DNA from 3 places in the Brevibacillus sp. FW301-21C12A genome. Region 2 is predicted to be linked to each of the others. Evidence: riboswitches for the same ligand, from Rfam matches in the RefSeq annotation. Region 2 holds a riboswitch; each other region holds the start of a gene.
What was found. A riboswitch is a leader RNA that binds a small molecule or an ion and turns the genes downstream of it on or off. The one in region 2 is predicted to bind S-adenosylmethionine.

Region 1 (10,042 bases), on a different contig from region 2:
CCGCTACAGGCGCGATTGCCAGAACCGCGACGAATATCCGCAGCGGAGCGACCTCCCCTGTGTCCGGAATCGTCCACGGCATCGTCGTCCTGCTCATTCTCGTCCTGCTCGCTCCTTACGCCTCGCACATTCCTTTGGCGAGCATGGCGCCGATTCTGATGCTGGTCGCCTGGAACATGAGCGAGCGCAAGGAATTTGCGCACATCCTGAAAGCAAGGACGAGCGACTCTCTCGTGCTGCTGATTACTTTTTTGTTGACTGTCTTTACGAATCTGACTACCGCCGTCGAGGTCGGGCTGGTGCTGGCCGTGCTGCTGTTTATCAAACGAATGCGCGAAAGCCTGCGAGTAGCCAAAGTATTGCCCGACCCTTCCTTGAAGCATGAGAAGGTCACGCCTCACATGGTGACGTCCCAGCACGATTGCCCGCAAATCAGCATCTACACGATCGAGGGACCGCTCTTTTTCGGGGATGCCGATCTGTTCGAAAGCTCGCTTGCGAACACGTTGCAGCATCAGCCAAAAGTGTTGCTGCTGCGAATGGGCAAAGTACCGTTTCTGGACATGACGGGCGAAGCCAATTTGTCGCGGATCGTGAAACAATGCATGAGTCAGGGAACAACGGTACTCGTCTCCGGAATCCAAAACGCCCCGAAACAAATTTTAGAGCGCACGGGCCTTTATGCGCTCATCGGCGAAGCACACTTTTTCGACCACACCGGAGAGGCAATCGAGTACGCCCTGCGCCGGCTGGACGTCGGCAAATGTCTGGGCTGCCAGCACTTTGCTTTCCGGGAATGCGCGAGCCTGGCTGATCCTCACTCGCAAACGGCTTGCGTGCAGCAAACATCCCAAACGTCGGTATGACGAAAAGATCGGAGGAACCTGCTATTGAATTTGGAGCTACAGCAATTTAAAGCGAATTTCTTCAAAGCACTGGGGCATCCCCTGCGGATTCGGATTCTGGAGCTCTTGGCGGAGGGAGACAAAAACGTGAACGAGCTGCAAACGCTCATCGGCAGCGAAGGCTCGGCCGTTTCCCAGCAACTCGCTATTTTGCGCAACAACAACATCGTGTACGGAACAAAGGACGGAAACAAGGTGACGTATTCCTTGCGCGACCCGATGATTATCGAGCTGCTCAGCGTTGCCCGGCAAATTTTCAACAACCACCTGATCGACACGATCTCGATGCTGGATCGCTTCAATGAAGAATAGCGGCTGTCGTATGGCAAAAGAAAAAGCCCGGGACTTCTCATCGTCCCGGGCTTGCTTCATTTTTATGCGGAAACGGACACTAGCGCATCCAGCGCAATCAGCGCCTCGGCTTCAATCGCTTTGGCCATCGTCTCTGTGTGCGGGTTGTACGAGGCAAGCAAATCGGCATCGGCGTAGCCGTCAATCGCGAGGATCGACCCGGCCTTCATGCCGCGCAGCGCGGCAATGACGAACAGCGCGGAGTTTTCCATCTCGACAGCCAACACCCCTGCTTTTTGGTACAGCTTGTGCGGAAATTCGAGGACGCCGCTGTAAAAAACATCGAGCGTCAGCGTGATGCCTTCCGCTACGTGCAGCCCCGATTCGTGCGCTTTTGCTGCTTGCACGAGCGCATCTGCCACGCGGCGATTGGCGACAGCCGGGAAACCGGGCGGAACCAACTGGCTTGTAAGCCCGTCCTGGCGCACAACAGCCGAGCTGATGACGAGGCTGCCCGGCTCGATTTCTTGTTGATACGATCCGGCCGTCCCGACGCGGATGATGACCTGTACGCCACCCTTCGCCAGTTCTTCAAAGCATACAGCCGCTCCAGGCGAACCGACGCCGTGGCTGACTACCGCTACCTCCGTGCCCCTCCAGCTTCCGGCATAGCTGTGGTACTCGCGATTTTCCCCAATTTGCCGCGTGTTTTCCAGCTTGGAGGCGATCAAGGCAGCGCGTTTCGGATCGCCGCAGACGATAGCGCGTTTTGGCAGTTGTTCCGGGTCTACTTTCAGATTGGTCAGCATCTCAATCAAACTCCTTTTTCTCCCATTCGTCTTCCGGGATCGGCAACGCTTCGCCGGAAAACCGCTCTTCGCGGAACGGGTCTGCGATCAGGTGAAAGCCGTTTTGCTCCCAGAAGCCGGGCTTGTTTTCGCGCATAAACTCAATGCCGCGCAGCCACTTCACGCTTTTCCAGAAATACAGGTGCGGGACGACCAGGCGCAGCGGCCAGCCGTGCTTGTCCGTCAGCGGCTCCCCGTCAAAGGAATGGGCCAACAGCACATCGTCGCGCATCAGGTCGGCCAGCGGCACATTCGCCGTGTAATCGTGATCGCCGTGCAGCATGACGTAGGACGCGGCGGGCACGACACCGATTGCCTGCAAAAAATCGCGGAAGCGCACGCCTGTAAATGCATTGTCAAACCGCGACCAGCGCGTCACGCAGTGAATGTCGCTTTTCACCGTCACCTGCGGCAGCGCCATGAGCTGTTCGTAGTTGAGCGTAACTTCCCGGTCGACCTCGCCAAACACGCGCAGCGTCCAGTCCTTCATGTCGTAGGTGGGCACTTCGCCCTCGTGCAAAATAGGAAAGCGCTCTGTCAATACTTGCCCTGGCGGAAGCCGTTTGGCCAATGCCGGGTCGACCGCCGGCACCTTCATCCGTTTGATCCGATCTGCCTTGTTCATGTTGCGTACCCCCTTGGTCTTTGCTGACTGCGCCCTCTTTTGTTACCGGGTGCTCTGCTGGTTATTGCTTCCGGCTTGCATCCGATCCTTCAGGAAGAACATCGCCACCACCGTGAGCAAATACGGCAGCATCGAGGTAAACTGCGTCGGAAGCGAGAAGCCTTGCAGACGAATGCTCAGCGCATCCATCAAGCCGAACAGAAAGCTCGACGCCAAAATTCCCAGCGGGTGAGACTGCCCCATCATCATCGCGACCAGGGCGATAAAGCCGCGACCCGCGGTCATCCCTTCCGAAAACATCGTCACTTGCCCCAAAGAAAGCTGCGCTCCGGCAATCCCGCACAAAGCGCCGCACATGACGATCGCGAGCACCTGCAAGCCTGCTACCTTCAACCCAAGGCTGCGGGCAGCCACCGGATTGGAACCGACGGCGAGAACCCGGAAGCCGGTAACCGTCTTGTAAAAGAACAAATAGAGCGCAATCGCGGCCACAAACGCGAGGTAGACGAGCGGCGAATGCCCCGATACGACCTCGCCCACGACCGGAATGTGCTGTAGCCCCGGAATGTCCCACTTCGGCAAGCCTGCCATGTCTTTATCGTAAAAAGCTCCCTTGACGCCAAAAATCGCCCGCAACGCAAACGTCGTCAAACCGAGCGCGAGGAAATTGATCGCCACCCCGACGACGATCTCGTTTGCTTTCAGCTTGATCGTCATATAGGCAAACAGCAGGGAAAAAAGAACGCTCGTCAGCGCCGCGATCAAGATCGCGAGGAACAGATTCCCGGTAAAGTGATTGCCGACGATGGCGGAAAAGGCGCCAACGAGCACCATGCCTTCCAGCCCTACATTAAAAATGCCAACCCGCGCGCACAGCGCTCCCCCCAATGCCGCGAGCAAAATCGGCGTCACCATCCGAATGGTAGAACTGACGAGGGACCAATCAAGCAGTTCCATGAGATTCTCCCCCTTTTGCTTTCCGCTTTTTCCACCAGTCGTAGCTGAATTTAGCCGAGATAAACAGGATCAGCACGGCTGAAATCACACTGGCCAGCTCCAGCGGTACCTCTGTGTTGCGCTCCACGCCCATCGCTCCCGTCTGGAATGCAGCCAGCAGAATCGAGGTAAACACGACACCCACCGGATGGGAGTTCGCCAAAAGCGTTGCCATCAGCCCTGTCCAGGCGAAGTTCGGCACCGTCAAAGCGCCGTCGACAAAACGATAGTGCGCCCCCAGCACCTCGACCGTTCCGGCCAGGCCGGCCAATCCGCCGCTCGCAAACATGCCCGTCAGCATGACGCGAATGCCGTTGATCCCCCCGTACTGGGCAAACAGCGGGTTTTGTCCGAGCATTTTCACTTCATAGCCAAACGGCGTAAAGCGAATCACCCAAAACAGGATCGCGGCACCGACGATGGCAAACAAAAAGCCCGCGTGCACGCTCATCCCCGCAAACAACTTGGGCAACCAGACGCTTTTATCGAGCATGACCGTCTGCGCCAGCGCCGCCGAACCGCTGCGGTCGCGAAACGGCTCGGTTACGAGGTAGCTTGCGAACAGAACGGCGATATAGTTGAACAGCAAGGTGGAGATGAGCAGCGGTATGCGGAATCTCGCCTCCATAAAGCCCGGCAGCAGCGCCCACAAACCGCCTGCCGCCATCCCCGTGAGAATCGCCGCCACCAGCTTCACGACTCCCGGTGCGGGCAAATAGATCGCCACGAGCGTAGCGCTGATCGCCCCGAGCACCATCTGTCCTTCTGCCCCCAGGTTGAACACTCCCGCCCGAAAAGCAAGCGACAGCCCCAAGGCGATCAGCATGATCGGCGTCGCTCTCGCCAAGGTAGAGGTGAAGAAGTAGAAGCTGCCGAAGGCCCCTTTCCACATTTCCTGATACGTGCCCAGGATAGATTCCCCTACCGAAGCGATGACGAGCGCCCCGATCAACAGCCCGATGACAACCGCCAAAAGCGGCTGAACCAGTGATTTACCCAGCTCTTTGATTGCTGCCATGAACGCTTCCTCCCGCCATTAACACGCTGATTTTTTCCTCGGTTGCCTCTTTGCGCGAAAGCTCTCCGGCGATCCGCCCTTTGTACATCACCAATATGCGGTCGGACAGCGCCAAAATTTCCGACAGCTCGGACGAAACCAGCAAAATTCCGTCGCCTGCGTTGCGCTTGTCGATCAGCGCCTGATGGATGTACTCCATCGCGCCGATATCGACACCCCGGGTCGGCTCTGCCGCGATCAAAAACGGAGTCTCATGTCCCAGCTCGCGCGCCACGATCAGCTTTTGCAGATTTCCGCCCGACAAATTCCCGGCCAGCTCCTGAAGCTGTCTGGAGCCTGTCTTGATCGCGAACTTTTCTACCCAGCCTCTGACGACCTGGCGAAAAGCTTCGCGCCGCACGACGCCGCGCCGATTGAACGCAGGCTTTCGCTGATAGCCCATCAGCGCGTTTTCCTCGACGCTCTCCAGCTTGGCCGTCCCCCACAAGTAGCGATCTTCCGGGATGTGCGCCAAGCCCGCCTCGCGAATCGTCGCGACAGTCTGGTTGGTGACGTCCTTGCCGCCCAGCCGAATCGTTCCCTCCTGTGCCGTCCGCAAGCCGCTGATCGCTTGCAGCAGTTCGGACTGGCCGTTGCCCGATACGCCCGCGATGCCGACGATTTCCCCGTGATGCACGGTAAAGCTGACCCGGTCGAGCAACGTCTGCTTTTCCCGAACCGTCAAGTTCTCCACCTGCAAAAGCGGCCCCCGCTCCAGATCGACGCGCTCGCTCAGCTCCCGCAGCTCGCGTCCGACCATCAGCCGGGCCAGATCGTCCACATTCGTCTCGTCGCGCGCTACCGTGCCCGTCACCTTGCCGCCGCGCAACACCGTGATCCGATCTGCGACCTCCATCACTTCCTGCAGCTTGTGCGTAATCAAAATGACGCTCTTCCCGCTCTCCGCCAGATTGCGGATCGTCTGCAACAGCTCGCGAACTTCAAGCGGCGTCAGCACGGCAGTCGGCTCGTCCAGCACGATGATGTCCGCTCCCTGGTACAGCACCTTGAGAATTTCCACACGCTGCTGCTCGCCGATGGAGCAGTTGGACACTCTAGCCTGTGCATCTATCGGAATCCGGTACTGCTCGCTTAGTGCGCGGACCTTTTCCACGGCGTCCTTCCGGCGGAAAAATCCGGCCTGCTGCGGCTCGTAGCCGATCACGATATTTTCCGCCACGCTAAACTCGCCAAACAGCATGAAGTGCTGGTGCACCATCCCGATCCCGCTGCGAATGGCGTCCTGCGGCCCGCGAAAAGCGACAGGCTTGCCGCCTAGCACGATCTCGCCGGACGTAGGCTGCTCCATGCCGTACAGCATCCTCATCAGCGTCGTCTTGCCCGCGCCGTTTTCCCCGACGATGGCGTGGACTTCTCCCGCAGCAAGCGAAAACGAGACCTTGTCGTTTGCAATAAAATCTCCGTATTTCTTGGTCATGGCCCGCATTTCCAAACGATCGGTCATCCTTGCTCCTCCTTCTTTGCGCCTAGCCTTTCTCTTCCTTGCCTCTGCTCCTTGCCTTGCATATAAGGAAGACCGACTACACAGTTGTAGTCGGTCACAATCATGCACTGTGCGCTAGCTGTTAAAACGAGTCTGGCACTTTGCGGGTACCAGCGATGATCTCCTCGCTGATCGCTTTTACTTTGTCCACGACTTCCTGGCCAATAAAAGCGTTCAGAGGCGTCTGGCTCTCGTGCGTCACATACGTTACGCCTACGCCTTTTTCTTTCAGGCCGTAAGTGACAACGCCCGGCTTGAACGAGCCTTCTACGAACGACTTCACGGTTTCATACGCAGCGGCATCTGTCCCTTTGAGCTGGGACAACACGATGTGCTCAGGGTCGATCGTGGTGCGGTCAACGTCCTGTCCCGATGTATAGAAGCCTTTTTCCTTCGCGGCCTCGAACACGCCGAGGTCGCCTACTGCTGCCGCTCCGTTGATGAAGTCGGCGCCTTTGGATGCTTGCAGCAGCGCCAGCTCCTTCGCTTTTGCCGGGTCAGAGAAGCTTCCTACGTAGTTCACCAGGAACTCCGCGTTTGGATTGGTTGCTTTCAAGCCTTCCTGGAAGCCGCCTGTCCATTTTTTCAACAGCGGAATATCCATGGCGACAACCATGCCGACCTTGTTTGTCTTCGTGGCAAGACCTGCCGCAGCGCCCATCAGGTAAGCCGCTTCCTGCTCGCGGAAGGTAACGCTGCGCACGTTTGGCAAATCTACTACGGTATCAATAATCGCGAAGTTGCGGTCAGGATTTTCGGCTGCCACTTTTTTCAGCGCGTCTTCCGCTTCAAAAGAAGAAGTGATAATCAGATCGTAGTTTTCCGCTACCGCAACGCGCAAATTTTCTTCGATGGCGCCGTGGTCAGTAGACTCGATGCTTTTTACTTCTGCGCCAAATTCCTGTCCTGCTTTTTTCGCGCCTTCGTCCATTTGCTGGAAGAACGGGTTTACCCCGATTTTTTCCGGCAAAATCAGCGCAATGCGCTTCTTCGCCGCGCCTTCTTGCCCTGCCGCTTCTTCCTTTGGCTTGTCAGCAGGCGCATTTCCGCCAGCCGAACAGCCCGCAGCCAAAACAGCAAAAGTGGTGAATGCTAACAACAACTTCTTCATGGTGTCTTCCGCTCCCATCCGAACGTTCTACGTTTTTTCTGTATCCTACTACGTAATGTACGGCTTTTTTCCGAAAAAATCAATATTAAACACGAATATTTTGCAATAAAAATATTTTATCGTTCGTGTATTACCCCTCCTGACAACAAAAAAACTCTTCCCGAAGGAAGAGTTTGCGTCCGAAGCCGTCCTCTTCCTCATCTGTCAAAACCCCGGTACAGGTTTTGCAGGAATTGGCACCTTTCTGTCCATGTCACGCATGTCCAGTGGTTGCCGGGCTTCATCGGGCCAGTCCCTCCGCCGCTCTCGATAAGGAGATAAAAACTATCAAGTTACAATGCATTCATTCTAGCAGAACAAACTGAAAAAGCAATTGTTTTTTCAGACTGTTCTCGCCAATTTTACACTTTGGCGCCTATTGTCTGTGAAACGTTTCCTGCAGCCGATGCGACAGATTGTTCAGCTCCCCCAGCTCTTCGGTAATTTCCCGCACCTTTTGATGCTGGTTTTCCGCTGTGGCGAAAAGCTCCTCCAGATTGGCGACCGACTGCTCGGTGACAGCGGTAATGGTCGACATTTCCATCGCCACTTCGCCCGAGCGCATTTTTACCCGGTTCATGCTGGAGCCGACCTGCTCCGCTGCCTGCAGGAAGGCCATCATGCCGGAGCGCACCGCCTCGATCGACGCCACTGTTTTCACAGCCAGCTCCTGGCCTTTTGCCACCGAAGCTTCCCCGTTGCTGATCTGCTGTACAGCGTTCTCGCTTTCCTGATGGAGCGATTTGAGAATCTCGGTAATTTCCTGTGTAGCGGTTGCGCTCTGCTCCGCCAGCTTGCGCACCTCGTCTGCCACCACGGCGAAGCCGCGGCCGTGCTCGCCTGCACGCGCCGACTCGATGGCGGCGTTGAGCGCAAGCAGGTTCGTTTGCGTCGCAATCTGGTTGATGGCTCCTACGATTTCCTCGACCCGATTGGCCTGGCGGTTGAGCTGGTGAATCGTCGACGCTGCCACGTTGACGGCAGAAACGATCTGTTCCATTTGCTGCGACAGCTCTTTCATCATGTCGACGCTTTCTTTCAGGCGGCGGTTGTTCTGGTCGGACTCGCTCTTCATCGCGTTCGTCTGCGTGGTGACCGCCACGATCTCCTGGTCGATCGACTGCACCTCTTCCTCGATCTTCACTGTCGAGTTCGCCTGCGACTCCATGCCCGTCGCCACTTCCTTGAAGGCGATCATCATTTCATCCGTATTGCGTTTCGTTCCTTCGGCATGCTCGTGTACGTGCTCTGTCGTACGGTCGATCTGCTCGGTCATCTGTTGGATATGGACGAGCATCTCTCCCAGGCGACGCTCTTTTTCTTCCGCTTCCTGGCGGGCGATGTTTGCCTTCTGCAAGGACGCTTGTCCCGCCAGACAGAGGTACGTCACCGCTCCCATCATCATCAGAATCGCCATGATGCGTAGCACCAGATTCAGCTCGGTGAAATCGCCGCTGAAAATCTCGTACGATCCTGTGTAAAATCCGACCAGCGTCACGATGATTTGCGCAATTCCGGCTGTCACTACGAGCTTCCAATCCAGGTAAGCCGCGAGAAAACCCATGACCACAAAAGCGAGAAACGTAACTTCTGGATACGTCGTGAAATGATCGAACGAAATCGCGTAAAACATAAGTCCGATCGCTACCAGATAACGAATGACATGGCTGTCTCTTTTGATGAAGTAAAAAGGCGAAACAATAAGGGTGACCAGCAATCCGAGGGAAGTCACTTTCCAGAAATTAGCGTCGACTTGATAGGCAATGAGTCCCGCCATCCACAGATGGTTCCATAGGATAAAAATCATAAAGCCTTCTTTGTCCGTTAATGTGTTGCGAACCAATTGAATCATAGTTGCCCCCCTTTTCCCTGCTACTTATGTATCGGATTCTTTTTCCATTATATCGCGCTCAGATTGACTAATTTGTGAAAAAAGTGAGAACAGCCAAAACCAGTGACGAATAGGCTACTATCATACCCCTTATTTTAAGACATCTGGAAAGGAACTAAGAACCGTGGAAGAACAACGCAATCTTTTGCCAGCCACCGTGCTGACGCGGACGATCCAACGTCCGAATACCACGATTTATTACCCGCAACTGGCAGGGCTAGCCAATCAGCAAGCAGAAAAAGACATCAACCGCGCCATTTTGCAAACGGTCCAAGGATTGATTCACGAACAGCAACGGGTACAAGTACCGGGAAATACCCAAATGCAAGGAAGCTACGAAATCAAAACGAACGAGCGCGGCATTTTCAGCGTCACCATGAGCAATTACGCGTACACTCCGCAAATGGCCCACGGCATGACCTTCCTCGGGTCGGTGACGGCAAACATCCATACAGGCAAGCTCTATACGCTGCGCGAGCTGTTCAAGCCGGGCAGCGACTACGTCAACGTCCTGTCCGCGAACATCAAACGCCAGATCGAGGCGCGGCAAATCCCGACGCTGAACGGTTTTACCACGATCAAGCCCGATCAAGATTTTTACGTTGCCGACAAATCATTGGTCATTTACTTCCAACTGTACGAAATCACCCCGTACTATGTCGGCTTCCCGATGTTTCCCATCTCCATCTACGAGTTGGAGCCCATCATTGACGAAAACGGGCCGCTTGGCATTTTGGCTGCCGATTAACAGCCCTCCTTTTACCTTCTTCCCCGA
Region 2 (10,042 bases):
TGACCAAAGAGGACTGGAAGTATGTAGACGAAGCGATCCGTTACCTGGAGCTTACGGACATTCAGCACAAATACCTCGACCAGTTGAGCGGCGGGCAGCGGCAGCGGGCGTACATCGCCATGGTTGTCGCGCAAAACACGGAGTATGTGCTTCTCGATGAGCCGCTGAACAACCTGGACATGAAGCACTCGGTCCAGATCATGAAGGTGCTGCGCCGCCTGGTGGACGAGATGGGCAAAACCGTCGTGATCGTCATTCACGATATCAACTTTGCTTCCTGCTACTCGGACTATATCGTGGCGCTCAAGGATGGCAAGGTCGTGAAGGAAGGCACTACCGACGAGATCATCGACCCGCAAACCTTGAAGGATGTGTACGATATGGACATCCACATCGAGGACATCGACCAAAACAAAATATGCGTATATTTCGCGTAACGCTTTTCTTCCCTTCGATAAAATTATTTTGATGGCATGCAAGGGGGTTCATCAGCAAGCTATCAATAATTTTATATATATTAAAAAACTTATAGAGGTGAGAGAAATGAACAAAAAAATCCTTGTGCTGTTCATGGCCGTACTGTTGGCAGTCTTTACAGCGGCATGCGGTTCCGGCTCCAATAGTGCAGCTCCTTCCCAAACGTCAGAGGCTTCCAACGGCGCCGCGAAGGAATCCGAAGAAATCACGATCAAACATAAATTGGGCGAGGCAAAACTGAAGAAGAACCCGCAAAACGTAGTAGTCTTTGACTACGGTGTACTCGATTCCCTGGACAAACTGGGCATTGAAGTGAAAGGGGTAGCGCAATCCAGCATTCCTCCTTACCTGGAGAAGTTCAAGGACGCGAAATACACCAACATCGGCAGCCTGAAAGAGCCTGACTTTGAAAAAATCAACGCGATGAAACCGGATGTAATCTTCATCTCCGGCCGTCAGCAAGACGCTTATGAAGAACTGAACAAAATCGCCCCAACCATCTTCCTGGGTGTAGATACGACCAAGTACATGGAGTCCTTCACCGAGAACATGAAAACTCTCGGCACTATCTTCGGCAAAGAAGCGCAAGTAGACGAAGAACTGGCAAAAATCAACGACTCTATCAAGCAACTGAATGAAAAAGCGACTGCAAGCGGCAAAAACGCGCTGATCGTTCTGGTGAACGAAGGCAAGCTGAGCGCTTACGGTCCTGGTTCCCGCTTCGGCATTTTGCATGACGTATTTGGCTTTGCTGCTGTAGACAAAAACATTGAAGTTTCAACACACGGTCAAAGCGTATCGGCTGAGTACGTGGCAGAGAAAGACCCTGACTACCTGTTTGTCGTAGACCGCGGCGTAATCTCCGGAAACCAAGGCGTTTCTGCCGCAGCAAAAGAAGCGGTAGAAAACGACCTGGTGAAAAACACCAAAGCGTTCAAAAACGGCAACATCATTTACCTGGATGCCAACTACTGGTACCTGTCCGGTGGCGGACTGGTGTCTACAGCGAACATGGCTGATGAAATCCTGAAAGACATCAAGTGGTAATCAAACCTCGTTGACAGATAGGCAGCAGCCCGGGGCAGATCAAGCCCCGGGCTGCTTGCTTGTTTTTCTTTGCACCAAAAAAGCCATTCTCCTTTTGGCCGATCAGGAGAATGGCTTGTGCTGTCGATGATAGAGAAAATTAACGAGTGCCGACCAGCTTGCGTTCTTCTTCTTGCACCGCTTGGGCGGCTGGTTGAACTGGGCTGGATGCAGGTTGCTTGTTTTCAACGGCATGGCTCAGCTCGTAAGGGAGGCAAAGCGGCACGCCTGTGCGCGGGTCGGTCAAAATGTCTGCTTCGATGTTGAATACTTTGCGCAACATCTCGGGAGTCATGACTTCTGCCGGAGTACCTTCTGCCATGACGGTGCCGCGAGAGATCGCCACCATGTGCTGGGCGTAGCGTGTCGCATGGTTCAAATCGTGGACGACCATGACGATCGTGCGGTTTTCTTCCTCGTTCAGCTTTTGCAGCAGCTTGAGCACTTCCAACTGGTGTGCCATGTCGAGGAAGGTGGTCGGCTCATCCAGGAACAGAATGTCGGTCCCTTGCGCCAAAGCCATGGCGATCCAGGCGCGCTGGCGTTGACCGCCGGAGAGCTGGTCTACAGGACGGTCGTAGAAGTCGACCATACCCGTCATGGAAATGGCCCATTGGACGATTTCCTTATCTTCTTTGGTCAGGGAGCCGAAGCCTTTTTGATGCGGGAAGCGGCCGTAGGTAACAAGCTCAGACACGGTCAATCCATCGGGAGCAGTTGGGTTCTGCGGAAGAATCGCCAGTTGCTTGGCGACTTCTTTGGTCGACTGTTGATGGATAGACTTCCCGTCCAGAAACACCTGTCCGCCTGACGGCTTCATGATCCGGGCCAATGTTTTGAGGATAGTCGATTTGCCCGAGCCGTTTGCGCCGACCAGCGCGGTGATTTTGCCGGAAGGGATGCTGATATTCAGGTCTTTGACAATGGAAAGCTCGCCGTAACCGATGTCCAGCTTTTGCGTGTATAAGCGTTCCACAATAGGCCAACTCCTTTATAGGAAAGTATGTACATGTATGAGTAAAAGCAGACAATGATAATCATTTTCATTAAAGTATATAACGGAATGCAGGCAATTTCAATACTTGATCGCTTGATCGCGTGCAATCGAGGCATGAGAAAAGCCAACCTGCTCTCTAGTGTGAGCAAATTGGCTTGGGAATAACAAGCTTATGAAAATAGGCGACTAGCTTTGGTACGTGATGTGGGCGATGATGCCTTCCTCGTCATCCAGTACCAGCTCGATACCCGCAGAGTACGGGTTGCGTTGCATTTGCGTCTCCAGATAGAAGCGGATGGCTTCGATCAGGTTGATCTCGACGAACACCTGCTTGCGACCGTTGGCGTAAACTTCAGCGGAAAAGCCGTAGTCTTCGTCCCACATCAGCTCAACTTCTACGTCTTGCGGCTGAACTTGCTTTTTGCTCGCCACATGCAGGCAGATGGCGTTGATGAGCATTTGCTCCGAAAATGTTATCTTTTCCATGCGTTCAGTTCCTGTTTCTTCGCGCGTTGCGTTTTGAAGTAGACGAAGATTTTGCGGATCAGGACGATCACAGCCACAATCGCCAGCATGTTAATCAGGAAGCCGAAGATTGCGCCCAAAGCTCCCATGTCGCCAAACAGGCTACCGAACAGCAATCCAGCCAGTCCACCGACGAGAAGGCCTTTCATGAAGCCGCCGCTGCTTTTGGTCGGAGCAGCAGTTGCCGGTGTATTGGTTGTCGTGCTTTTATTGGTAGAGGCATTTACATTCGAATCGGCTTTGGTTGGAGTTTGCGTGTTCGTTGGAGCTGTATTGGAATTGAACGACTTTTTGCCAGACTTGTAGCCTTTTGCATCGGCGTGATCTGTGAATCCGCCAGGAGCGAGTACGAGCATAACGGCGACCAACAGCATGATGAGTTTTTTCATGTGATTTGAGTAGCCCCTCTCTATTCATTGAGTTACATATAAGTGTACATGAATATTTGGAGCTTTTCCACCAAACATTCGGTGAACATTGCTGGATGGAAGAAGAAAACAAAACGAAAGCCCCTGACGTGCAGCAGCAGCCAAGGGCTTTCTCGCTATGCGCTTTTTTTCAGTTTGCGAGCCGCCCAGTTGCCGAGCGACTGGATCAGTTGCACCAAAACGACGAGGATGATGACGGTAATTATCATGACCTCGATATCCCATTGCTGGTAGCCGTAGCGCAGCGCCAGATCGCCCAGCCCGCCCGCTCCGACGGCTCCGGCCATCGCGGTCGCGCCGATCAGGCCGATGGTGGCAATCGTCAGGCAGAGCACGATGCCCGGTCTTGCCTCGCGCAGCATGATGCGAAAAATAATTTGTCGGCGCGAGGCTCCCATGGCCTGGTACGCCTCGATGACGCCGCGGTCCACGTCGTGCAGCGCCGTCTCCATCAAGCGGGAAATATAAGGAGCCGTGTAGACGATCAACGGCACGATGGCGCCCTCGATGCCGATGGAGGTACCGACGATCAGCTCGGTGAACGGGATGATCGCGACCATCAGGATGATAAAAGGCAGCGAGCGCACGATGTTGATGATCGTATTGAGTGCGTGGTAGATGAATTTGTTCGGAAACAGATGGTTGCCCTGGGTAACGACGAGAAGAATCCCCAGCGGAATGCCGATGAGCGTCGCAATGAACAGCGCGATGCCCACCATGATGACAGTTTCCTGCAAGGACTGTCCGAAGACAGGAATCATTTCAGTAAGGCGGTCCATGAGTGCGTGCCCTCCTCTCGTTCGACGATGTCCACTCTGTAAACCGATTCGCGCAGAAAAGCAATGCCGTCCTCAATCGCCCGTTCCTCCCCGGAGATATGCAGCAGCAGAATGCCCAGCGCCGTTCCTTTAATGGAAGTAATCGAGCCGTACAGCAAGTTGGTGCTGACCGGAAAACGCGCGGACAGCGTGCCGAGCACCGGATCGAGCGCGGCATCCCCGCGAAAAGCTACGCGAAGTATTTTCGAGACAGGCCCGGACGGCTTGATTTTGGCCAAAATTTCACCCGGCACTTCATCGTCAAAAATCGTCTTGATGAAATTGCGCGTCGTCTGCTGCTGCGGATTGCTGAAAATATCAAGCACAGTCCCTTGCTCGATGATGACGCCGTTTTCCATGATCGCGACCTGGTCGCATATTTTTTTGATAACCTGCATTTCGTGGGTAATCAGCACGATTGTCAGATTGAACTTGCGGTTAATGTCGAGCAAAAGCTCCAAGATCGATTCGGTCGTCTGCGGGTCGAGAGCAGATGTCGCTTCGTCGCACAGCAAAATTTCCGGATCGGTGGCGAGTGCCCGGGCAATGCCTACCCGTTGCTTTTGCCCGCCGGACAGTTGGGAAGGATAGGCGTTTGCCTTGTCCGCCAGACCGACGAGGCGCAGCAAGTCTTCTACCTTGCGCTTGATAACGTCCTTTGGCACTCGGTTCATCCGCAATATTTCCGCCACGTTGTCAAAGACGTTGTAGGAGGAAAGCAGATTGAAGTGCTGAAAAATAATGCCGATCTTTTTGCGCGCCTGGCGCAGTTCTTTTTCCTTCAGCTCAAGCAGATTTTGCCCGTTGACGACTACGGAGCCGCTCGTCGGCTTTTCCAACAGGTTGATCGTGCGGAGCAGGGTACTTTTCCCCGCTCCGCTAAAGCCGATCACGCCGTAGATTTGCCCTTTTTCCACGTTCAGAGATACGCCCTTCAAGGCTTCGACCTGCCTGGCTCCTACCTTGTACGTTTTATGAATATCAGTTAGCTGTATCATCACGAGTGTCTCCTTGTTGTCGGTTGTTCCCGGCATGTTTTTACCAGGACGGCAGCACGGCTCCTTCAAAGTGTTCGTCGATAAACTTCTTCACTTCTTCCGAGCGGTAGATGTCCACGAGCTTTTTGTAGGTCGGGTTGTCTTTGTCTGCTTCTCTGACGGCGATGATGTTGACGTAAGGAGAATCAGACGTTTCCGAGAAGATCGCGTCTTTTTTCGGCGAATAGCCTGCTTCCATGGCGAAGTTGGTGTTGATCGAAGCGACTTCCACGTTGCCGAGCGAGCGAGCCAAAAACGCTGCCTCCAGCTCCTTGAATTGCAGTTTTTTCGGATTTTCCACGATGTCCAGCGGAGTCGCGTTGTCTTTCACGCCGTCTTTGAGCTTGATAAGTCCGGCAGCCTGGTAGAGCAACAGAGCGCGGGCGCGGTTCGTCGGGTCGTTTTGGATGCCGACCACGCCGCCTTCCGGGATGTCCTCTACTTTTTTATGCTTGGTGGAGTAGAGCCCCATCGGGAAGGTTACGCCTTTGCCGATCTCGACGATTTTGGTTTTGTGGTCCTGATTGAACTTGGCCAGGAACGGGATGGTCTGGAAGCTGTTCATATCGAGATTGCCTTTATCGAGAGCCTGGTTCGGTTGCACATAGTCGTTGAACACGACCAGCTCCACGTCGATTCCTTGGCCTTTGGCGACTTCTTTTACTTTGTTGAAAATTTCTTCGTGAGGGCCGCCTGTCACGCCGACCTTGATTTTGGTTTGCTGTTCAGCAGCAGCTCCACCGTTTGCGGGAGCCGCTTCCTGTTTGCCGCCGCACGCCGTAACGAGAGAAGCAGCTAGCAGAAGCGAAGTGAGAAATAAGCCTGTTTTTTTCATGAAAATTCCCCTTTTCTTTGGTGTTTGTATATCTTGAAAATAGTAACCGGGAAAACAAAAAGCCTCTTCCGCTAAGAAGAGGCTTGTAACTGCGCATGCAACATTCACAGTGGTCAATGCCTCTCTTATCTGTCGGAATTGATTTCCGCTGGATTTGGCACCATATCGGTGGGATAGGTTGCCGAGGTGTCATAGGGCCAGTCCCTCGACCTCTCTTTATAAGAGAAGTGGCTTATGAAATTCGGTCAAAGCAAATTGCCTACAATTCATATTAGGTTAGTTGGATTATAGCTTGCCGATTTCGACCTGTCAATTGTTTTTCCGAACGAATTTTTGACTGAAAAATGTAAAAATGATCTAAATACGAATGTTTGCTTGCTCTAGCCAGAAATCATATGTATAATGGGAGCAACGAATCCGATAACAGCTCTCGCGGGTGATGTCATGAGTTTAACAGACACGAATGAAACGAGAAAAAAGCTGTCTGCCATTTATAATGAGATAGCGAAAGAGTTGTTCGGATTTGGAACGACTTTGCTGAGAGTGACCATTGAGAATCAGTTGATTACCTTCCACGCCAAGCATCGCCGTTCACCGCGCTCTGCCGCGCTTGAAGGCGAAGCCCCGGCCCTGAAGCTCGAAGTCGATTTTCGCATGTCTCTTCTTTATAAGAGGAAACTGAAAGAACGGCTGGAAGAAGAGATGGGTCTGAAGCTGGAAGCTGTGCTAAGAGACTATGACGCGCCTACGCAGTGGGCGATCACGAATGTGATTGTGAGCGGCTCGGAAAATTAAATACTTGCCCCATTCGTTCGGATTTTCCCTTTTGATTTATCTCAAGGGAAGACCGTGAAAATGGTGTGAAACGGGTGTCGCTTCTCTTTGTTTACGAAGAAAAGTGCTCTTGTTTAGAATGTATCGTTCTATTCAAGGGTGCTTTTCTTTTTTCTTTTTCAGCTTCTCAACGCTTTGCAAAGGGGGTGGTTGATGAATAAAATCACCGAACGAGGGAAACAGTAGGGGGTTTCACGACACGCAGTATAAAAACGAGAAAACACTTCATTCTATGAGATGGAATCATTCGTCATTTATAAGCCGAACGGGAGGAACATTACGATGAAAAAAATGCTGACAGGAATACTTTCTGCTTCCATGCTGTCTCTGGTGCTTGCAGGCTGCGGCAGCAGCGACAAAACGCAGGAGGGAGCAGCAGGCGAAGCTGCCAAAGGCGAGCCGCAAAAGCTGGTAATCTCTACATGGGGCTTTTCTGAAGACTTTTTCCGCAAAGAAATCTACGAACCATTTGAAAAAGAGCACAACGTGAAAATCGTGCTCGAAATCGGAAACAACGCCGAGCGTCTGAACAAAATCCGCCAAGGCAGTTCCGACGTCGATCTGATCTATCTCTCCGACTACTATGCGCAGCAAGGAATCGACAGCGGCGTATTTGAAAAAATCGACCGCAGTCGCATTCCGAACCTGAACCAGATTTACGATATCGCCAAAGCGCCGCTGGGCGAGGACTACGGTCCAGCCTACACGATCGGACAATTCGGGATTGCCTACAATCCGAAGCTGGTCACAACCGAGATCAAAGATTGGAAAGACCTGTGGAGCCCTGAGTTGGCAGGCAAGCTGACACTGCCGAACATCACGTCCACCACAGGCCCGATGATTCTCGACAGCGCTTCGATGGTAGCAGGTAGCGCAGAGTTTAACGAAGACCAGGCGTTTGCAAAAATGAAAGAAGCGAATAAAGGCGTTGTGAAGTATTACGACAAAACTTCCGAGTACGTGAACATGTTCAGCCAGGAAGAAATCGCAGTGGGTCCGATCATGGAAATGTACTTCAAAGACATCCAGGCAGCCGTGCCAGAAGCGGTATTCGTCGCTCCGGCAAGCGGTGGCTACGCCGTAATGAACACCGTCAACATCGTCAAAGGCAGCAAAAACAAGCAACTGGCCGAGGACTTCATCAACTATCAGTTGAGCAAGGAAGTTCAGGAGAAAACAGCGAAAGCAAAAGTAGACTCTCCTGTAAACACGTCTGTGGAGCTGACAGCCGAAGAAGCAAAAGGCGTGACTTACGGCGAAGAGACAGTGAACAAGCTGCGCAAGCTGGACATGAAGTTCGTCAACGAGCATTCCAAGGCGTGGATTGATCGCTGGAACCGCGAAATTACCCAATAACAAGCGCTTGAAACAGGACAAGGGTATAGACGTCAGGCGGATATACCCTTGTTTGTTTCAACTGAAGGAGGACCACTCGTGGAGCAAAAAATCATTCTTGATGTCGATACCGGAATTGATGACGCGCTGGGAATTATTTTGGCTATCAAGAGCGGTCAATGTGAATTGATCGGAATCACTACCGTAAACGGCAACGTATCCCTTGGCAAAGCGACAGAAAATACGTGCAAAATTCTCGATTTCCTGCAAGTGGGAGCAACGATTCCTGTCGTACGCGGAGCCTCCCAGCCGCTTTTTCGTCCGTTGTTTTTCGAGCATCGCATTCATGGCGAGGACGGGCTTGGCGGGGCACTGCGGGATGCGGAGGTGCTGACGCAGCCGCGGGAAGGCTTTGCGCCTGATTTCATTTGCGAGCAAGTGCTGGCTCGTCCCGGGCAAGTCACGCTTGTCATGACAGGGCCGCTGACGAATCTGGCCTTGGCTGTCAGAAGGTGCCCCGAGCTGGTCAAGCAGGTGAAGGAAGTCATTTTTATGGGCGGGGTATTGACCGAGCACGGAAATGTGACCCCGGTGGCGGAGTACAACATGTACGTCGATCCGGAAGCAGCCAAGGTAGTGTTTCACGCCGGATTTCCGCAATTGACATTGGTCGGGCTGGATGTCACACGACGAGTCCTGCTTACCGAAGAACATATCAAGGAACTGGGCGATACGCCCATCGGCCGCTACGTGAAGCAAAGCACGTCCGATTACCTGGACCGCTACTTTGAACGCAACGGCGTGCGCGCCTGCGCCATGCACGATCCGCTGGCTGTTGCGGTCGCGCTCGACCGCTCGCTGGTGACGACGAAGAAGCTGTACGTCGATATCGAAACGAAAAGCGAGCTTTGTGACGGGCAAACGGTTTGCGACTTTCAGAACCGCCTGAAAAAAGAACCCAACATGAACGTCTGTCTGGACGTAGATGCAGATGCGTTCTTTGCGCGTTTTCTCGGCGCATTGAAAGCCTGACGATACCGTGAACAGGAGTTAATTGAATGAGAAAAAAGGGTCTTTATTTATTGCTGCTGCCTGGTGTGCTGTTTTTGACGCTGTTCATGGTCATTCCGATCGTGCTGACGATTGCGTCCACGTTTTTCCATGAAGGAAGCTTTACCCTGCAAGGCTACATGCAGTTTTTGACGGACAAGTATTTCATGAAAATTTTGCTGACGACGCTGCAGGTCAGTCTCGTCACGACCATTGCCTGCATCCTGCTCGGCTTTCCGGCTGCGTACTACATTTCCAAGTTAGGCCCGCGCAAAAAGGGGATTTTGCTGGCATTGGCGATTTTCCCGCTGCTGACCAGCTCTGTCGTGCGCTCGTTTTCCTGGATGATTATTCTCGGCAAAAAAGGCTTGCTGAACAGCTCGCTGTTGTCGATCGGACTGATTGAAAAACCGCTGGAAATCTTGTACACCCCGACTGCGATGATGATCGGTCTGATCCATCTGTTCCTGCCGCTCATCATCATTACGCTGGTGGGCGTGATGGAAAACATCGACCCGGATTTAATCAAAGCGGCCGAAAGCCTGGGCGCGTCCAAATTTACGGCGTTCCGCCAGGTGATTGTACCGCTTAGTGTGCCAGGGCTTATCATCGGCAGCATT
Region 3 (10,042 bases), on a different contig from region 2:
AATATACGGCGTGCAGCACTTGCTCCTGCCCATCCCGAGGCACGTCGTACAGTATGCGCAGCCTTGCCCGCACGTATGGCAGTAGGTCAGCTCAACCTCGCGCCCCGCGCTTCCGCATCGCTCGCACGTCAGTACAAAGCGACTCTGCCGCCAGTTGCTGCACATGTCCATTCGCACTCCGGGAAGCCACCGCGCTCTGCCAGTCAGCACGTACCTGTGCAATACAGCGGCAAGATCGTCCACTTCCACTCCGCGTTTCTGCAAAAGCGTCTCGACTTCATCCCAGAAAAGAGCGCGGCCATCCAGCAGTTCTCTCAAGGCAATGTCGTTTCTGTCTGCTGGCTTAGCGGGATAGGGTATAGCTTGCAGCCCATTATCCCGAGACAGGAATGGCTGCCTTGCCTCATGAGCCTGAGATGGAGATCGAGAACTTCTCCTGCTGCAATGGACAGACGTATCCGCGAGCCGATGTTGCAAAAACGGAGAGGCAGTTCTTCCAGAAACATCCACCCTCTCGCTCACACAATGAGCAGACTCGCGACTGAAAAGCTGTTCATCCCGCTCGCCCGCTTGCCTCACTTCCACGCTGCACGCTATCGCCTCCCACGCAAACCACGCTTCATGCTGCACGGATTGGCGCGGGTGTGGCTGATGCTCCCGGCTCCTGTGCCCTGCCTGCCTTCTCTCCACTTCCCGCCCGTATAGCGCGCTCGCCTCCCTGACCTTCGCCACAGCCAGCCCCCGCAGCTCCGCGACCAGCGCATCTGTCAGCTTGCTCCGCTCTCCCGCGCGCTTGCGCAACCGTTCGTTTATTTTTTCGCGCAAGGAAAAGGCCAGGGCAAGCGACGACGTCTTGCCGATCACATGCAGCACACAGCCCTCCCTCTCCTGCCAAAAAGCCCGATCGACAGAAAAGCTCGGCGTCACATACGTTTGGACTGGCGCCACTGCTTCTGTGCCGCATTTGATATACAGCAAGTACTCGCGCATTTGCCTCCCCCATTTCCGCTTGTGTTTTCTGCCACCATTGTGCAAAAAGACAAGGCAGGCCGGCAAATTTTTTTGCAGCGAACACAAAAAGGCCGCCGATTTGCTCGACAGCCCTGTACGTTTATTCAATTGCCCGAAAAAATCAGGCTCCTTCCCGCTTCTCCCGCAAGTCAATCACGATCGCTCCCGTCGCCAGCTCAGGCTGGCCGTCTGCCGCGCCAAAGCCGCAGCCGTACGGCTCTCGCGCCAAAATCGCCAGCATCCGGGGCGTATCGTCCGTAGACCCTTCTTCTATCAAGGTAATCCGGACAGGCTTGCCACTCCAGTATGAGCGAAACAAAAGCTTTCTTACGGCACGCTCCAGCACCTGCTCCGAATTGTGTACCAACAAACGGTAGTGCTCTTGCGGGAGTTCGGTCATGCTGTTCATCCGACTGGTCCATCGCTCAGCTACCATCACCAGCAGTGAGGAGCAGCCAAAAGCCGCCAATAGCCATACAACCAGTTCTTCCATCACGGTCATACCCCCTCCTATACAAAGGTATGCCGAATGGCTTGAACAGGGTGCCAACCGGGCGCGCAGCCTCGCCTTACAGCTTCACCCAGCCGTTTTTAATCGAAATGACAACCGCCTGTGTGCGGTCCTGGACATTCAGCTTTTGCAAAATGCTGCTGACGTGGTTTTTCACTGTCTTTTCGCTGATGAACAAAAATTCTCCGATAGCCCGGTTGCTTTTTCCTTCCGCCATCAACTGCAGCACTTCCCGCTCGCGGCGGGTCAGCGATTCGATCACTTTTGGATCGATCGTTTGCGATTCATCAACAGAGAAGCTGCGCTCGGCCGTACCCTCATTTTCGCTCAGGCGACGGAATTCCTCGATCAGCTTGCCCGTCACCTTCGGGTGTATGTAAGCGCCGCCGCTGGCTACCACGCGTACGGCATCCACCAGATCGCTGGTGCCCATCTCTTTCAGCAGGTAGCCGGACGCGCCGGAACGCAGCGTGCGATATACATAGCCCTCGTCGTCGTGGATCGAGAGCATGATAACTCGCGTGGAGGGACTCACGGAAATGACATTTTCCGCAGCAGAGACGCCATTGATGTTCGGCATGTTGATATCCATCAGCAGAACGTCTGGTTTGTGCTCCTCCGCAAGCAGAGCAGCCTCTCCGCCGTCCGCCCCTTCGCCGACGACCTTGAAGTCCTCTTCCATTTCCAAAATACGCTTAACGCCCTCGCGGAACAATTGGTGGTCGTCCACAATCACGATGCGGAGCTCTTGCTGTCTTTTATCCATGTTTCATCCCCCTGTGTACATAATCTGTATCGGTTCATATTTTTAACGGTATTTGGAAAATTACCTTTGTTCCTTCGCCAGGAGTTGATTGCAGATCCACACTGCCTTCCAGCAGTTGCACGCGCTCACGCATTCCCAAAAGCCCAAAGGAGTTGCCGTTTGCCATGCGCTTTTCCAGATCGAATCCGACTCCATCGTCTTTGACGACGAGACTTAGCGACTCCTGCAGAAACTCCAGCTTCACTTGTACCGAAGAAGCTCCAGCGTGCTTTTCCACGTTGTTCAAGCATTCTTGAACGAGGCGGAAAATCGCAGCTTTGACAGAGCTGCGCAGCGGTGGCTCCACACCAAATACTACCAGATCAATGGAAGCACGGATACGTTCTTCGCACGTCTGGATATATTTTTGCAGAGTGGGCACCAGTCCGAGGTCATCAAGAGCCATTGGGCGAAGGTCAAAAATAATCCGTCTTACGTCAGCCAGACTCAGGCGAACCATTTCCTTCAGCTCGTGAAGCTCCATTTGCGCTTCCAGAATGCGCTCGTTTTTCAGCATCCGCTCCACGATTTCAGAGCGCAGCACGACGTTTGCCATCGATTGGGCCGGTCCGTCGTGAATCTCGCGTGCGACACGCTTGCGCTCCTCTTCCTGGGCCTGGATGATCTTCAGCCCCATCAATTGAGTCTGTTTGGCCGATTCCAGCGCTTCTCCGATCTTGCTCAGGTCGCCAGTCAAGTAGCCGAGCACGACACTCATCTGGGAAACGAGCTTCTCGGCGCGGTCGATCGTTTCCTCCAGCGTTCGCAACTGTCGCTCCAGGTCGTTGCGACGGCGCTTCAGGTTGTTTTCCCGCTCGCGGTAGATGGACAGCTCCACCTGTATCCGGCTCGCTTCCTCGTAGGCGATGCGAATGTCGTCTTCCGTGTACATGTGGAAGTTGCGGCTTACCTGAACGAGCCTGTTGCGCGACTTTCGATAGGCCAGCTCCAGCGCATCGACCTTTTGGATGACCTTCGAGATCTCCTGCCGAAGCTCGTGCAAGTCAAACTTCAACGAGTTGCCTTGCTGTCTGGCACTTTCGGCTATATCAAAAATTTGGGTTTTACTCGTTTCCACAGTTTCAATGGTTCTCTTAATCACCCCATCCAGCACGCTGATGTCGATCACTTTGTTCATGATTGCTCTCCTTCGAACTCTTTTTTCGCTTTCGTGAACAACTGATGGAGTTTGACCTCATCTACATCTCGCAGGCCCACATCATTTCGTGGAATGGCGAACGGATCTACTCCCCTTTTGACAAAACCGGGTGTAGAAGTAAAGACATATCCGTAGCCTGCCTGTCGCGCTGTCTCCAGTACGATGGGATTCGTGTAGCCAAAAGGCAATGAAATCGTTTTTATCTCCCGGCCCATCCATTTGTTCAAGCCTGCACGAGACATACTGAAATCAACGTAGAGCCGATCCCTGTATTCTTTCTCATTTTCCAGTCGTTGTAAATCCTGCAAATAGACGGGAGCCGTCTCTGGCCCCATCTCTCCCCATTCATTCCGCGCTTCCTCTTCGTGCAGGCTGTACGTATGCGAACCGATATCAGCCAGCCCAGAGTGAAGCATTTCCATGACTTGTTGACGCGTAAGTGGCGTCGTCATGTTCTCCCGTTTTCGATCGGCTACATCTCGCAAGCGCCCTGCGATCACGAAGTTCACTGACGGGTAGCCGTATGTACGTAAGGTGGGAAAAGCCTTCGTGTAATAACTCTCATAGCCGTCGTCAAAGGTAATCAGGACAGCATTTTCGGTCGGCAAGCTCCCTGTATCCACAAAATGCAAAAACTCATCCAACGAGATCGGCTGCAAGTCGTTTTCGTGCAAAAACGACATATGTTTTGCAAATTGCTCAGGCGAAATGACGTAGCGCTGGCCTGATGCATCCGTGACATGGTGATACGTCAGGACGACTACCTGATTGTTATACCACTTTTTCGGCTTTACCGTTGCTTTTTCGTTCTGCGTGACGTTTGGCTCAGCAATTTCCGCCTCGCTTATGCTTATAGACGTATCTACTTGGGGAAAAGGTTGCACTTTTTGGGCATTCTTTTTTGATTGGTAAAATTCACCAATCCCCAATGCAGACATAACCAGCAATAAAGAAATAACAAATACGGTCAGGAAGAGCCTTTTGTTCGGCAAAGAAACCCCTCCTCTACTTCCTCACTAGGAGATTCGACACAGTCCTACATTTCCCCTTCGCTTAAAGCCCACCAATAACTGGAAAATTTTCCCCGTAATAAAAAAAGAGCCCAGTAGCTTTACCAGGCTCTTTCTTTGTCGTTCTTATTTTGCCAGTTGCGCAGCTTCTTGCTTCAGAACTTCTGCTTTGTCTGTTTGCTCCCAAGGAACCTTCAGGTCATTGCGTCCAAAGTGGCCATAAGCCGCTGTTTGTTTGTAGATAGGGCGACGCAGGTCGAGCTGCTTGATGATGCCAGCCGGACGCAGGTCGAAGTGTTTGCGCACCAGTTTCACCAGATCTTCTTCGGAAACGGTTCCTGTACCAAAAGTATCAACAGCGATGGATACAGGCTGCGCTACACCGATTGCGTAAGCCACTTGCACTTCGCATTTGTCAGCCAGGCCAGCAGCCACAATGTTTTTCGCTACGTAACGAGCAGCGTAAGCGCCGGAGCGGTCTACTTTTGTCGGATCTTTACCGGAGAACGCGCCGCCGCCGTGACGAGCGTAGCCACCGTAAGTGTCTACGATGATTTTGCGGCCAGTCAGACCAGCGTCCCCTTGAGGTCCGCCGATTACGAAGCGGCCAGTCGGGTTGATGAAGTATTTGGTATCAGCGTCCAGCAGCTCAGCCGGAACAACTGGTTTGATAACTTGCTCGATGAGGTCTTGCTTGATTTGCTCCAAGGTAGTCTCAGGAGCGTGTTGAGTCGAAATCACGATGGTGTCGATGCGAACTGGCTTGTCCCCATCGTACTCAACCGTTACTTGCGTTTTGCCGTCAGGACGCAGGTAGGCGAGTGTGCCGTTTTTGCGAACTTCAGTCAAGCGGCGAGCCAGCTTGTGAGACATGCTGATCGGCAGCGGCATCAGCTCAGGTGTTTCGTTGCAAGCAAAGCCGAACATCAGACCTTGGTCACCTGCACCGATCGCTTCGATCTCAGCGTCGGTCATTTTGCCTTCGCGCGCTTCCAAAGCCTGGTCTACGCCGAGAGCGATGTCAGCGGATTGCTCGCCGATCGCAGTGATTACGCCGCAAGTGTCAGCGTCAAAGCCGAACTTCGCACGATCATAACCGATCTCACGGATCGTTTCGCGCACCAGCTTTTGGATGTCCACGTACGTGTTGGTGGTGATTTCACCGGCTACGAGAACCAGCCCGGTAGTTACGGAAGTTTCGCAAGCTACGCGAGCGTTTGGATCCTTGGCCAAAATGGCGTCCAGGATGGAGTCGGAAATTTGGTCACAAATTTTATCCGGATGTCCTTCGGTTACAGACTCAGATGTGAACAGACGACGACCTTTTTGCAAAGCCATGAGAAAATACCTCCTTTGACCTCATACAAATAGTTTGGTAGCCGAGTCAGGATTTTATCGACGTAAACGCAAATAAAAAACCTTTTCCATCTTTTGGAGGAAAAGGTTTGAGCGCTTTTAGCTTCCTTCATCCTCTTATCGGCCAGAACAGATTTCCGTCCTGCTGGTTAGCACCGCTCCAGACGGTTGCCGGGCTTCATAGGGCCAGTCCCTCCGCCTGCTCTGGATAAGAGTATCCATTACGGATTATAGAATAATTGTTTTTTGAGGTGGTGTCAATAGACTTTTGCCAGAGCACCTCTTTGGCCGAAATCGCCCTGTACAAAACGCTGTTGGAATCGCCTGCGGGAAGCGTCTGAGGTGATCGAAGCCGCGTTTTCACAAGGACGATATAGCCATGCCATGCGTCTGTCGAACGCAAAGCGGAAAATTTTTTCTTACACTTGATACGATTTGGCGATTAATACAACAACCTCGGCCCGCGTAGCGCTGCCCTGTGGCTTGAAGAGCGAACCGTATCCGTTTAGCCAGTTTCTTGCCGTCAAAGCGCCGATCGCCGGTGCTGCCCAATGGCCGGCCGGAACATCGCGATAGCTCGGTGCGCTGCTGCTGTTCAGAGCCACGCCCTTCGCCCTGGCGATCATCGCGGCCATTTCCGCCCGCGAAACAGCTTGGTCAGGCTTGATCTGACTGTTTGGATACCCCTTCAAGACTCCGAGCTGATAAGCCACTCCAAGGGTGTTGTACGCCCAGTGCTTTTTTGGCAAATCAGAAAACACTTCCCGTCCGGAATACGCGCTGGCTACCTTCGAGCCGGTTGCGCGCATCGCCTGCAGCAGCATTGTGGCAAACTGCGCACGAGTTACTGCCTCGTTAGGCTTGAACGTCGCATCGCCGAAGCCTTGGACAATTCCTTTGGAGCTCAGCCTGGCGATCTCTGTGCGCGCCCAATGGTCGGAAATATCCCGATACCCCGAGACGAGGGGCTGCTGCGTAACTGTCAATTTGTACGCATCGTACTTGAACGGAATGCCGCTGTTCAGGCGCACGTAATACTTGCCTTTTGGCAACCGCAGGCTGAAAATCTCGCTGCCCCGATCGGACAGCTCAGCCACTTCGTTTGTCGAAGCGAGCGCGTAGTTCATGTTTTTCTCGCTGTAAAGAGCGATGCGAAAACCGCTGGATACCGGAATAAACGGGGCTCGAATCGTGACGTACGAGTCTGTATTGAGCGTAAATTGAAACCAATCTGCATCCGAAGCCGTCGGAATCGTTCCGGTCATGACCCCTCCAGCGGCGAGCGGCGACGCCCTGCTGTACGTATCATTCGGCTCGTTCAAATCTTTTTTCAGCGGGGTGAACCCGAGATCCAGGCGATATTCGCCGTTCACCGCATTTTGCTGATACTCGCTGACCCGAATGTAGTATTTTCCCGGGGAGACTTCCTTGCTCGCACGCTCCGACGGATTATCGCGGTCGACGTTGTCGTAGAGCGGGTCCCAAACCGTATTTTTTCCGGTTTCCTGCTTTCCTATGGCAAGCACCAGGTCCACCCGCTTGTTGTCGGGAGTCACCGTCACATCCATATGCCCGTATTCGCGGACGTAGTAGGAGAACCAGTCCTGGTCGCCCTCCTGGTGGAAGTTGCCCGTGACGCTGATCTGGTTGCCTACCAGCGGCCTTGCCGTCGCCATCGTATCGTTTGGCTCATTGCGGTCCGGGTTGATCGTGAACTTGCTCGTCAGCACGTAGGCAAACGAGTTGACGCCGCCGTTTCGCATCAGCTTGATGTTCATCCTGCCCGCTTTTGCCGGGACGGTAACGGTATCCCCGTTTCCAAAATACTGCGTAATCGGCGTTCGGTTTTCCGGGTAAAAGGTAGCCGCCATGGCGGAGGATACCCCGGAGTTAATCGTCGCCGTAAAGCTGACTTTTCCGTCATACGGCACATCCATTTTAAACCAGTCTACCGTGTCGTTTGGCCCCAGGTTGCCGCGTATTTGCTGTTCGATAGGGAATGCTTTGGCTCGCTGCAAAGAGTTGTTCGGCTCCAAAAAGTCGCCGGAGAGCGCGCTGCGCACTGCCTTGTTCACGTCCAGCAATCCGTAGCCTGTTTGCCGGTCCCAGCCGCTCTCGCCGAGGTCTGTAGCTGTCTGGTAAAGCATTTGCCTCACATCCAGCGCCGTCAGTTTTGGATAGCGGGCCAAAATCAGGGCCGCCGCTCCCGCTACTTGAGGCGCTGCCGCTGACGTACCGGAAAACGATCCGTACTTTCCGCCCAGCTTCGTCGTATATACGTTAAGCCCCGGCGCCACAATGTTTAACTCAGGCCCCGTATTCGATTGATAAATCGCCTGGTTTTTCCCATTCACGGCCCCAACCGCAACGACTGTCGGGTAGGCAGCCGGATAGGCGACGCGGCTTGCTTCGTTTCCGCTGGCAGCGACGAGGACGGCTCCGCTTCTCTCCGCACGGTCAATGGCCTCTTTCAAGGAGCGGGAATAGGACAGGCTGCTGAACGACATCAGGATAACTTTGGCTCCCCTGTCGAGCGCTGTATTGATCCCCTTCGCAATCATGTCCACATTCGTCACTGCATCTTTGTTCAAAATTTTGATCGGCAAAATCCGGGCGTTCCAGACTACCCCTGATACCCCGATCCCGTTGTTGCCTTTTGCAGCGAGAACCCCGATGACTTCTGTCCCGTGCCCGTTGTCATCCTGCGCCGATTTCCCCGGGTTGACCAGATTGACACCCGGCAGCAGATTCCCCTTCAAGTCAGGGTGATTGTAGTCCGCTCCGGAATCGAGCACGGCAATCGTAATCGCCTGGTTGCTGTTGACTACAGGCCACGCCTTGTCGGCCTTGATCTGGCTGATGTGCAACTGATTGCTCAGATAGCTGTCATTGGAAGCAGGCGCGGCAGCGAGTGCAGGCCGCACGCCCAGCGGTACAAGCGTGAGCAGCATCGCAACTGACACGGCTATTTGAATCGATTTTTTCATAAACACAGTCCTTCCTTACTTTCCCCTGCAACTAGCGCAGCAAGAAAACCTCTATCGCCGCCCGCTCAAACAAAGGGGCATGCGCTGTCGTGGAAGGTTTTCTTAACGTATCGAAATGAATAAATGTTCGCGCTTATCCATTTCAGTACGTTCAAAAAGGTATTCAAGTATTATGCTTCTCGTCCTAGCATAGCGGATAAAAAGGGCGAAAAGCAACCCTGTTTCCCCAAGATTTGGAACGTTATGGCAGGAGAAAAACCCTTTTCACCATTGGCAAAAAGGGTTCATCCATTACTGCAGCAGGCCTTTGTTGTCTTCGGTAGCAGGCTCTACATATGCTTTTTCTTTTTTGCGTTGACGCGCCTGCGGAATGTAGGCACTCAGTTCGTCCGGGTTTACTTCTGCTTTTTTAATCGAAGAAGACGGGATATCAAACGCCCAGATGCGCTGACTGTTTGCTTCCACCTTCATGTTTTCGAGCGTGTAGCTGACGCGGGCAACCGCATCGCCTTCCTTGTCGTGAACGATGATCGGCACCTCGGTAAACTCCAGGCGCTTCTCCAGTCCGTTGCGGAATACGACGACAACCTTCAGGCCGTTATCATCGGTAGGCTTGATATCGAGGACCTGCAAATCTACCTTTCCTTTTTCCACCGGAGCTTCCTCCGCCGCTTTTTGCGTATAGTGGCTTTGTTCGTCCGCACTCAGGCCCATATTCAGCTCCTGGGTCTCCTCGATGCGGCGTTTTTCCGGCTTTTTATAGGTCAGAGTCAGCGGCACTTCCTTCTCAGGAATGCGGTCGAACTCTTCCCAGCGGAACATAAATTCCATCGGACGGCTGGCCATGTGGCCCACAGGACCGTTTGCCATCAAGTCAAACGTCTTTCTCGCCACCTCTTCGCCGTCAGCAGTCACGAGGGTCAGCGGCAGCTTTTGCAACAGCACGTTGCGGTTTGTCGCGTTGCGAATGTACGTCAGCACCAGGTAGCCTTCATCTGTCACCTGTGTGTAGAACGGAATAATGCCGACCTCGTCGCGAACGACCGGAGGCAGCTCATCGTGGACGTACTGCAGCAGCTCCTGCTCCGCCTCCTCCAGTTGATTGTCCCAAGGACCGTTCATCGTCAGAAACAGCTCTTTGGCCTCAACCCGGTTCGCCGATTGCTGCGGGTTGTCGATCCCCGACACCCCCAGGTAAAACTC

Region 1: linked by a shared signal. The riboswitch ahead of AC3WQH_RS05010 (BMP family lipoprotein) and the one ahead of AC3WQH_RS09765 (MetQ/NlpA family ABC transporter substrate-binding protein) in region 2 are both predicted to bind S-adenosylmethionine.
Region 3: linked by a shared signal. The riboswitch ahead of metK (methionine adenosyltransferase) and the one ahead of AC3WQH_RS09765 (MetQ/NlpA family ABC transporter substrate-binding protein) in region 2 are both predicted to bind S-adenosylmethionine.

The regions. Positions count from the first base shown of each region.
Region 1 covers NZ_JBYTBG010000005.1:13,911-23,952, reverse strand. The annotation lists gene AC3WQH_RS05045 (SulP family inorganic anion transporter) at 1-866, shown strand, start outside; gene AC3WQH_RS05040 (ArsR/SmtB family transcription factor) at 891-1,217, shown strand; gene AC3WQH_RS05035 (nucleoside phosphorylase) at 1,280-2,005, opposite strand; gene AC3WQH_RS05030 (sulfite oxidase-like oxidoreductase) at 2,007-2,669, opposite strand; gene AC3WQH_RS05025 (ABC transporter permease) at 2,712-3,626, opposite strand; gene AC3WQH_RS05020 (ABC transporter permease) at 3,613-4,683, opposite strand; gene AC3WQH_RS05015 (ABC transporter ATP-binding protein) at 4,658-6,187, opposite strand; gene AC3WQH_RS05010 (BMP family lipoprotein) at 6,309-7,337, opposite strand; SAM riboswitch class I at 7,532-7,653, opposite strand; gene AC3WQH_RS05005 (methyl-accepting chemotaxis protein) at 7,753-9,228, opposite strand; gene AC3WQH_RS05000 (DUF3298 and DUF4163 domain-containing protein) at 9,392-10,015, shown strand.
Region 2 covers NZ_JBYTBG010000011.1:89,480-99,521, reverse strand. The annotation lists gene AC3WQH_RS09800 (iron ABC transporter ATP-binding protein) at 1-437, shown strand, start outside; gene AC3WQH_RS09795 (siderophore ABC transporter substrate-binding protein) at 544-1,524, shown strand; gene AC3WQH_RS09790 (ABC transporter ATP-binding protein) at 1,664-2,539, opposite strand; gene AC3WQH_RS09785 (YxcD family protein) at 2,747-3,046, opposite strand; gene AC3WQH_RS09780 (hypothetical protein) at 3,034-3,474, opposite strand; gene AC3WQH_RS09775 (methionine ABC transporter permease) at 3,630-4,292, opposite strand; gene AC3WQH_RS09770 (methionine ABC transporter ATP-binding protein) at 4,271-5,329, opposite strand; gene AC3WQH_RS09765 (MetQ/NlpA family ABC transporter substrate-binding protein) at 5,370-6,203, opposite strand; SAM riboswitch class I at 6,326-6,428, opposite strand; gene AC3WQH_RS09760 (hypothetical protein) at 6,648-6,998, shown strand; gene AC3WQH_RS09755 (ABC transporter substrate-binding protein) at 7,320-8,393, shown strand; gene AC3WQH_RS09750 (nucleoside hydrolase) at 8,472-9,404, shown strand; gene AC3WQH_RS09745 (ABC transporter permease) at 9,431-10,042, shown strand, end outside.
Region 3 covers NZ_JBYTBG010000046.1:13,822-23,863, forward strand. The annotation lists gene AC3WQH_RS21390 (helicase-related protein) at 1-990, opposite strand, end outside; gene AC3WQH_RS21395 (hypothetical protein) at 1,133-1,513, opposite strand; gene AC3WQH_RS21400 (response regulator) at 1,581-2,288, opposite strand; gene AC3WQH_RS21405 (sensor histidine kinase) at 2,323-3,465, opposite strand; gene AC3WQH_RS21410 (polysaccharide deacetylase family protein) at 3,462-4,478, opposite strand; gene metK (methionine adenosyltransferase) at 4,623-5,834, opposite strand; SAM riboswitch class I at 5,967-6,067, opposite strand; gene AC3WQH_RS21420 (S8 family peptidase) at 6,272-8,839, opposite strand; gene AC3WQH_RS21425 (SLAP domain-containing protein) at 9,131-10,042, opposite strand, start outside.